DNA from 2 places in the Akkermansia sp. AE01SA01 genome. Region 2 is predicted to be linked to the other one. Evidence: riboswitches for the same ligand, from Rfam matches in the RefSeq annotation. Region 2 holds a riboswitch; the other holds the start of a gene.
What was found. A riboswitch is a leader RNA that binds a small molecule or an ion and turns the genes downstream of it on or off. The one in region 2 is predicted to bind cobalamin.
Positions count from the first base shown of each region.

Region 1: linked by a shared signal. The riboswitch ahead of V3C19_RS12465 (ribonucleoside triphosphate reductase) and the one ahead of V3C19_RS04650 (TonB-dependent receptor) in region 2 are both predicted to bind cobalamin.

Region 1 is NZ_CP143890.1:3,066,689-3,071,113, forward strand. Features, by position in the region: gene V3C19_RS12460 (glycoside hydrolase family 88 protein) at 1-1,629, opposite strand, end outside; cobalamin riboswitch at 2,062-2,246, shown strand; gene V3C19_RS12465 (ribonucleoside triphosphate reductase) at 2,396-4,425, shown strand, end outside.
Region 2 is NZ_CP143890.1:1,138,770-1,143,194, forward strand. Features, by position in the region: gene V3C19_RS04640 (cobyric acid synthase) at 1-1,704, opposite strand, end outside; gene V3C19_RS04645 (hypothetical protein) at 1,701-2,261, opposite strand; cobalamin riboswitch at 2,777-2,913, shown strand; gene V3C19_RS04650 (TonB-dependent receptor) at 2,950-4,425, shown strand, end outside.

The DNA.
Region 1 (4,425 bases), 1.2 Mb from region 2:
GGCTTTCCCGTCTCTGAATACGGCAATGCCGCCGCATCCGCGTCCGGGCCCCACATTGTACATGTCCAGTCCGTTGCCGTGGTCACGGTGATAATCTCCCTTCTTGTAAAATTCATTAATTACAGGCACCCCTGCCTTCTTGCTCCATACGTCCGTTCCGCTGGAAACAAGCCCCTCCCCCTCCGGCGCAGGCCTGGAAACTGCCGGACCGTAAATACGGTGGGCCGTACGGTCGTTTTCCCACGCAAAATCGTCCAGCCGCTCCGGCACATGACGACTGAAGCACACCCCTTCCACAGGAGCGGCATCCAGGGAGGAATTCTCCAGAATCCAGAAATCGCGGGACGCTCCCGCGCGGAAATTGCTCTGGAACAGCAGGGTGTCCATCCTGCCGTCTCCGTCGGTATCCGCCAGCTGGTGAACGATCACGCAGCCGTTGCGCACATCAAACACGCGCAGCCGGGAAGAATCCCGCCCTTTTCCGGGATTCCACGGAACGGACACCGTTTCCCGGGGTCGGAAAACATTTAAGGGATTGGTGACGGAAACGGTTTTCCGACGCGGATGATCTTGACGAATCACCCATTTGCGCAGTTCGCAGCCGGCCAGCAGATAGGCTCCGGAACCGTACACTTCCGTATCATTCCCGGAATAATGACCCGGCTTGTCCGCGATCGGCTGCACCCAGCCCAGCGCTCCCTCCGCATTCACGGCGCCGCAGGCCGCCTGCCATGCCTTCCGGATAACGGGCAAATATTCCTTTTCATCCAGATAACCCTGGTTCACGCCCCACATCATCCCGTACATGATAAAAAGGGTGCCGCTCATTTCCTTCAAGGGCGGTTCGGCGGGGTCCATCAGGCTGGCGTGCCAGGAGCCGTCGGGAGACTGGCATTTCTTCAATGCCGCCGCCATGCGCTTGAGCAGGTCCACGTAAAAGTGACGTGTGGGCCAGTCCTGCGGCATGTCCTGCAGAATCATCGGCAGTCCGGCAATTACCCAGCCGTTTCCGCGGCTCCAGAACATCTTTTTCCCGTTGGCCGCCGGAATGGTGAAGTAGCGGGAATCCCGGTAAAACAGGCCTTCCTTCTTATCGAACAAATAATCGTATGCGGCCTTGTATTCCCGGTCCATGAACTCCAGATACCGGCGGTCCCCGGTATAGGCCGCCAGCTTCGCGAATACGGGGGGCGCCATGAACAGGGCGTCCGACCAGCACCAGCGGTCCTGGCATCCGGGCGTCTGGAATTCAAGGGAAGCGGAAGAGGGCCGGGCCATCACCTTGTCCAGAACGGCCCGGATCTTTTCGGCGGCGGCGGGGTTTTCATCCTCCATGGCCATTTCCATCCAGGCATGGCCGATCGCATGGTCATCCGCATGGTAAGGCCGTTTCAGAATGCCCCATTGGCTGCCTTCCCCGACCGTCCTCACGGTTTGAAGCTTCATGCTCTGCGGATTGGCCAGGGCATACTGCATCAGGCCGGAATAAAATGCCCCATAGGTCCAATGCAAATGGGAACGCTTGACAGGATGGGCTATCTGCCAGGCTGCTACAAGTTCAAGATTTTCCTTGATGGTTTTTTCCTTCCAGTCCGCAGGAGCGCCGGAAGCAACTCTGAATACGGACAAAAAGAACAGAAACAGAACCAGTATGCTTTGTTGCAGCCTGTTGAATGAGAAAGAAAATCCTTGCATACTCATATATACAAACAAACCAGTTTTAAAATTTCTTCCTTAATCATTTTTCGGAATTATATGAAATAATCCCGCAGAATCGTTTTACCCCTTTAATGATAGCGTTTGAATGATAAACGCAGAAGTTTGATGGCGCCGTCCAATCAGTTGATATGCATAACCCGGACGGATCAGGCAAGACAAAAGTAAAACAAAGAACCCGTAATTTTTGATCCATTTTCTCATGCCGTCCTCAGGGAAGCCCTTCCGGGCACATATGGTGTCATGACGAAGGCGGATGCTGTATTTTCAATCATCCGCTTCCAATATTATACAATATGTTGTATAATAAAAAATATTTAATACATTATTTGCACATTTTCCTTGCAGCCCCATATGTTCTATGGTTCATTGCATTTCAGCGCAGGTAACGGAAGACGGTGAAAATCCGTCGCGGACGCGCCGCTGTAACCGGTAGACGATGGACCGGACACTGATTGCCAGTTAATCGGGAAGTCTCCATCACATGTCGCACCGGGAGCCAGAAGACGACCTGATGCTGCCGTATCTCCCATCCCGCGGACAGGATGAACATACGCACAGGTTTCCTCGTGTACCGCTTTCCAGACGGGCTGCACGCGGCTTCCCCTGCTTATGATTTTCCAGGCTTGTGCCAGGCTCGCGGATGAGCGGTCATCATCCTTTCAAGCGAGACATCACCATGGCGACAAGCATCATCAAACGTTCCGGAAAGAAGGAACCATATCAGGGCTACAAGATCGAGGAAGCCATTAAAAAGGCGTTCCACAGTTCCGGCACTGTTTACAACCGCGCCATTTATGAAGAGGTGGAGGCCAAGCTGGGCCACCAGGACAACGCAACCGTGGAGGAAATCCAGGACCTGATTGAACGGGCTCTGTTCCGCTGCGGATATTTTGAAACCGCCAAGGCTTTCATCACCTACCGCTTCCTGCACAAGATGCAGCGCGAACAGATTGCCGGCCTGTATTCCGGCAATACGTATGTGGACTGCAAGCTGACGGTGGAGGAATACATCGGCCAGAGCGACTGGCGCATCGCCGCCAACTCCAACACCACATATTCCAATGCCGGGCTGATCAACAACACCGCTGGCAAGGTGATCGCCAACTATTGGCTGGACCAAGTCTATTCCGCACGGGAAGGCACCGCCCATCGGGAAGGGGACTACCACATTCACGACCTGGACTGCCTGACGGGCTACTGCGCGGGCTGGAGCCTGCGCAACCTTCTGAATGAAGGGTTCAACGGCGTGCGCAGCCGCGTAAACAGCCGGCCTCCCCGCCACTTCCGGGAAGCCCTGGGCCAGATGGCCAATTTCCTGGGCATTCTGCAGAGCGAATGGGCCGGAGCCCAGGCGTTCAGCTCCTTTGATACTTTCCTGGCCCCTTACGTTTTCAAGGACCAGGCGGACTTCACCCGCATCAAGAAGGACATCCGCAGCTTCGTGTACAACCTGAATGTGCCTTCCCGCTGGGGGCAGTCCCCCTTCACCAACGTAACGATCGACTGGACTGTTCCGCGCGACCTTCAGGACCAGGCCCCTTTCAGTGGCGGAGAACACCTGTTTGAAGGAGTGGAAGACCCCGCCCTGCTCCTCCTGGCGAAGGAACGCGGGGTGAACAGTCTGACTGAATTGACCTACAAGCACTTCCAGAAGGAAATGAACCTGATCAACAAGGCCTTCTATGAAGTGCTCACGGAAGGCGACAGCACGGGGCAGCCCTTCACGTTCCCCATTCCCACGGTCAACATCACGGAAGACTTCGACTGGGAAGGGGAAAACGTCCCGCTCCTGTTTGAAAATGCTGCCAAGATAGGCTCCTCCTACTTCCAGAACTTCATCGGCAGCCAGTACACTGTCAATGAAAACGGGGAACGCGTGCCTGACGAACGGGCCTACAAGCCGGACGCCGTGCGTTCCATGTGCTGCCGCCTCCAGCTGGACCTGCGGGAACTGCTCAAGCGCGGCGGCGGCCTGTTCGGCTCCGCGGAAATGACCGGTTCCATCGGAGTGGTGACCATCAACCTGGCGCGCCTGGGCTACCTTTTCAAACAGAACCGGGAAGCTCTGTTCGCACGGCTGGGGGAACTGCTGGACCTGGCCAAATCCTGCCTGGAAAAAAAGCGTGCTTTCGTTCAGGAAATGTATGACCGCGGCCTGTACCCCTACACCAGGCGCTACCTGCCCACCTTCCGCAACCACTTTTCCACCATCGGCGTCAACGGCATGAACGAACTGCTGCGCAACTTCTCCAATGACACCATGGATATCACCACGGAAGAAGGCAGAAAGTTCGCGGAAGAAATCCTGGAGTTCATCCGCCTCCGCATGCAGGAATACCAGGAGGAAACGGGCAACCTCTACAACCTGGAAGCCACGCCCGCGGAAGGCACCACGCACCGCTTCGCCCGGGAGGACCAGAAACGCTACCCGGACATCATCCAGGCGGGCCCCGTGGGCCAGCGCTATTACACCAACAGTTCCCAGCTCCCCGTGGGCCATACGAGCGACTTGTTCCGGGCACTCCAGCTCCAGGACGAACTCCAGTGCTGCTACACCGGCGGAACCGTCTTTCACATGTACATGAATGAAGCCATCAGTTCTCCGGAAGCCTGCCGGGACATCGTCCGCAAAGTGCTGACCCGTTTCCGCATGCCGTACCTGACCGTCACCCCGCTTTTTTCCGTCTGCGAGAAACACGGCTATCT
Region 2 (4,425 bases):
GACCACGAATCCCGCCAGCAATTCCCTTTCCCACGGGGAGAAGGTCATCCACGTGCCCAGGAAGGAGGCGTACACGCCGCCCCGGTCAATGTCCCCGGTGAGCAGGACTTTAGCGCGGGCGTAGCGGGCCATGTTCATGTTGACCACGTCCGCGGATTTCAGGTTGATTTCCCCCGGACTTCCGGCCCCTTCCAGGCAGACCAGGTCGTATTCGTCCGAGAGGGAGTCGTAGGCGGCGCGGACGTCCGGCCAGAACCGGCGCTTGGCCGTGAAGTATTCCCCGGCTTCCATGTGCCCTACCGCCTTTCCCATCACGATGACCTGGGAACCCGTGTTGGAGTGGGGTTTGAGCAGGATGGGGTTCATCCGGGCGTCCGGGTCTATCCGGCAGGCCTGGGCCTGGATCATCTGGGCGCGGCCCATTTCCTCTCCCAGCGCGGTCACGCCGGAGTTGAGGGCCATGTTCTGCGCCTTGAAGGGGGCCACGCTGAAGCCGTCCTGATGGAAGATGCGGCAGAGGGCCGCCGTCAGCACGCTTTTGCCCGCATCGGAACAGGTGCCCTGAATCATCAGCGCCGGCTTGGGGGGCCTGCGCAGGATGGCGGGAGCATGTTTGTCCAGTTCCACGCGAAGCGCCCGTTCCAGAAGTTCGTGTTCTTCCGGAGTCCGGACTCCGGCGCGGAACCAGCCGCCCGTTTCCAGGCCCGGATAATTGGAGCAGTCCCTGACGGCAATGCCGTGTTTTTTCAGCAGCAGGGGAGCCAGGCCGGAAGGAGCGCCGGAAAGGCGGAAGAGAAGGAAGTTGGCGCAGGAAGGCAGAACGGCAGCTCCCGGCAGCGCGGACAATCTGCGGAACAGGTCTTCCCGGCGCGCCCGGTTCAGAGTGCGTTCCTGTTCCGCCCAGGAAGAGGGCTGTTTCAGGATGGCCCGCACCGCCGCCGCTGCGAAGACATTCACATTCCACGCGGGAAGATTTTTCCGCAGCCGTTCCGCCAGAAGGGCGCAGCTTACGGCAAAACCGCAGCGGACGCCCGCCATGCCGTAGAATTTGGTCAGGGAGCGCAGAATAACGAGGTTGGGAAGGGTTGCCGCGTCAGGAAGGAGGGATTCTTTCCCTCCTGTATAGTCAATGAATGATTCGTCCAGAATCCAGACGGTTCCGGGGTTTTCTTTTATTGTCTGAAACAGCTCCTTTTTATCCAGCAGGCCGCCGGACGGATTGCAGGGATTGGCCAGGAAGACGGCAGTTTCCTGTTCTTCCCCTTCATGATTTGTTCCGGCGCGTTCCGCCAGAGCGGCCAGAGAGGGAGTAAAAGACGTTTTCTCTCCGGAAGGAACGGAGTCAATTTCCACTCCGTGGCACAGGCAGGCCAGCCTGTATTCGGAAAAGGCAGGTTCCGGAATGACGGCACGTTTCAGGTTCAGGGCGCGGGGAAGGGCATGAATCAGCTCGTTGGCCCCGTTTCCGAAGACGAAGCATTCCGGAAGCAGACCGTAGTGCAAGGCGGCTTTTTCTCTCAGTTCCTGCATGTCCGGAGAAGGGTAGGGCGTGACGCCGTTCATGGCGCGCCACAGGGCTGACGTGATGAATTCCGGGGGGCCTTCCGGTCTCAGGTTGACGCTGAAGTCCAGAATGTCGCGTTCGGGGCGCCGGGCATCCGCCGCCAGGGATTTCAGGTTTCCTCCGTGTGAAAAGTCGTTCATGCCGTTGTTGTTAAAGCTGTATGGCCTGCGTGTGGAACCAGCAGGGCCGCCGCCTGCTGCGGGGAAAGACGGGTGGTGTCTATCTCCAGGTCGTAAAAGAGACCTTCATGAATGGACGTGTGCTGCCGCAGGGCGTGGAAGACATCCGCTTTCCGGTCCGTGCGGGCATGTTCCCGGCGGACCAGTTCTTCCACGTCGCAGGCGACTTTCACAAGGAGCAGTTTCGCTCCCCCGCATTGGCTCCGGAGTTCCTCCGTCCAGTCCGGAGATTCTCCGATCACATGGTCCACCAGAACGAAGGGCGCGTGCAGGGAGGCCCGGAATACGGTTTCATGAAAAGACCGGACGAGTTCCGGTCCTGTCTTGCGGACGGCGTGGATCAGATGCATGCCGCCCATTCCGTTGGCATCCAAGAAATCATCCACGGAAAGGAGGACGGAGCCGGCAGGAAGCAGGGACAGCAGTGCCTTGCACAGGCTGGTTTTGCCGGAACTGGAAGCCCCGTTGAAGATAAAGATGCGCCCGGGATGTTGAAAAGGGGACGGAGGGCGGATCATGGGCACATCATGTTCCGGCGGGGAATGCAATGACAAGACAAAAATGGCGGTGCGGTTCCGGAGGCTTTCTGGGTTTGCCGGGTAAAAAGGGAATGGGAAATTGTCCGTTTGTCCATGCGCGGAACAGAGAGAAATGCTCCTCCGTGTTCCGGAAGGGATTGAGCAGCGGGACTGGAGATTTCCATTCCGGGCAGAGATGGGGCGGAAAAAATGATGGAAGATGTGGCCGCCCAAAAGATGCTCCTGTTTTTTCATCAGTGGAACGTAAAAGTTTTTTAGCCGCTGGAATTCCTTTTCTTTATGTTTGATTTGGAAAATAAGTTATTTATAATCAATTATTAATTTTTGTCTTCCGATCTTCCCTGGAAGAAACGTCTTACGGAGGAGGCAGGCTGGCCAGAAGAGGCAAGATTCCGGGAAAATCCATCCAGTGACGAAATGTTCAAAGAAAATTTTTTTTGTCTTGTCATGGTGGGGGCTTTGGTATTTCATCCATCCCATGAGCCCTTATGGGAAGGGCTACAGACCTCAGGGACGCCCGTAGCCGGGCAGGAAATAGATGGGGAATACCGGTGCAAATCCGGAGCGGTACCGCCACTGTAAGCAGGATATCCTGCAAGCCAGAAAACCAGCCTCAGGGGGTTGTCCAAACTGTCCGGCGAGTTATCGGACGTAAGGCACTATAACCATGCTTTATACGAAGAAAGCCCTTCAGATGGGCGCTATTGCCGTTGGCCTCGCCGCGTTTGCGGGCCAGTCCTCTCTTGCAGAATCCGTCAACAAGGAAGACGCCAAGCCCGTCGCCAGGACGGAAACCATGCAGGTCATGCCTGAACTGACCATGGCGTCCCACTTCGTGGGCGTGCCGTACAACCGTTCCGGCGTTTCCGTTTCCGTGATCAATCCGGAAGAATTCCAGAAAGAAGGAATTGAAACTCTGACGGGAGCTCTTTCCCAGACGCCCGGCGTGTTCACGCTGGACGGCGGCGGCACCTGGCAGCGCGGTTCCGTGAGCAACACCGTCATCCGCGGAATGAACAAGGATACCTACACCCTGACGATGGTTGACGGCATGCGCATCAGCGATGTCAACATGTCCGGCAACAAGCTGCTGGGCATCACCAATCTCTTTACGGTGGGCAATGTGGAAGTGGTGAAGGGCGCCCAGGGCGCCGTGTTCGGTTCCGGAGCCATTGGCGGCGTAGTTGCCATGGATACGCCGGAAGGGGAAGGCGACCCGGTGACGAGAATTTTTGCGGAGGCCGGTTCCTTTGGAACGTTCAACAGCTACGTGACGTCTTCCGGCAAGATCAAGAAATTGTCCTACTTTGTGGGCGTGGGTTTTGAAACCACGGAAAACGATCCCACGATTTATGATTCCATTTATGACAACAGGACGGGCATGAACGATTTCCGCCAGTGGCAGGAAGCTTTGCGCCTGGGTTATGACGTCAACGACAAGGTGAAGCTCAGCTTTACCTACCGACGCCTGGACTCCTATTTTGAATATCCCACTCCGTATGTGGATTACAATCAGTGGCCCGCCGTGCCGGACTCCCACCTGTACAATACGGAAGACAAAAACCGCAGCAACCTGATCACCGGCCGCGTGGATGCGGAACTCAGCAAGTTGTGGTCCACCAGCTTCATGGTGGGACATTACAACATGAATTATTCCACCCACACGCCGGAATACGACTTCCAGCCCAACGTGATGCGGAACCGCCGTTTCCAGACGGAATGGCGCAATGCACTCACCTGGAACAAGCAGTGGACGACGATCGCCGGGATGGCTTGGGACCGATCCGCCTACACGAGCGAAAACAATTACGTGTCCAAGGACGAATGGCAAAGCACGCTGGCGTTTTTCGCGGAACAGATGTGGGCCCCCACGGACAATTTTGACGCCAGCGTGGCATTGCGTCTGGAGCATGATTCCGTGTGGAACAACCATTTCACCTGGCGCTATTCCAATTCCTGGAAGGTGACGGGCAAGGATTCCCCCACCCGCATTTTCGGTTCCGTGGGTTCCGGCTTCCGGGCTCCCACGTATTTTGAGCAGTATGCCGCCAATTACGGCTACGTAGGCAATCCCGATCTGGACATTTCCAAGTCCCTGGGCGGCGACCTGGGCGTGGAACAGCGCCTGGCGGACAACCATTAC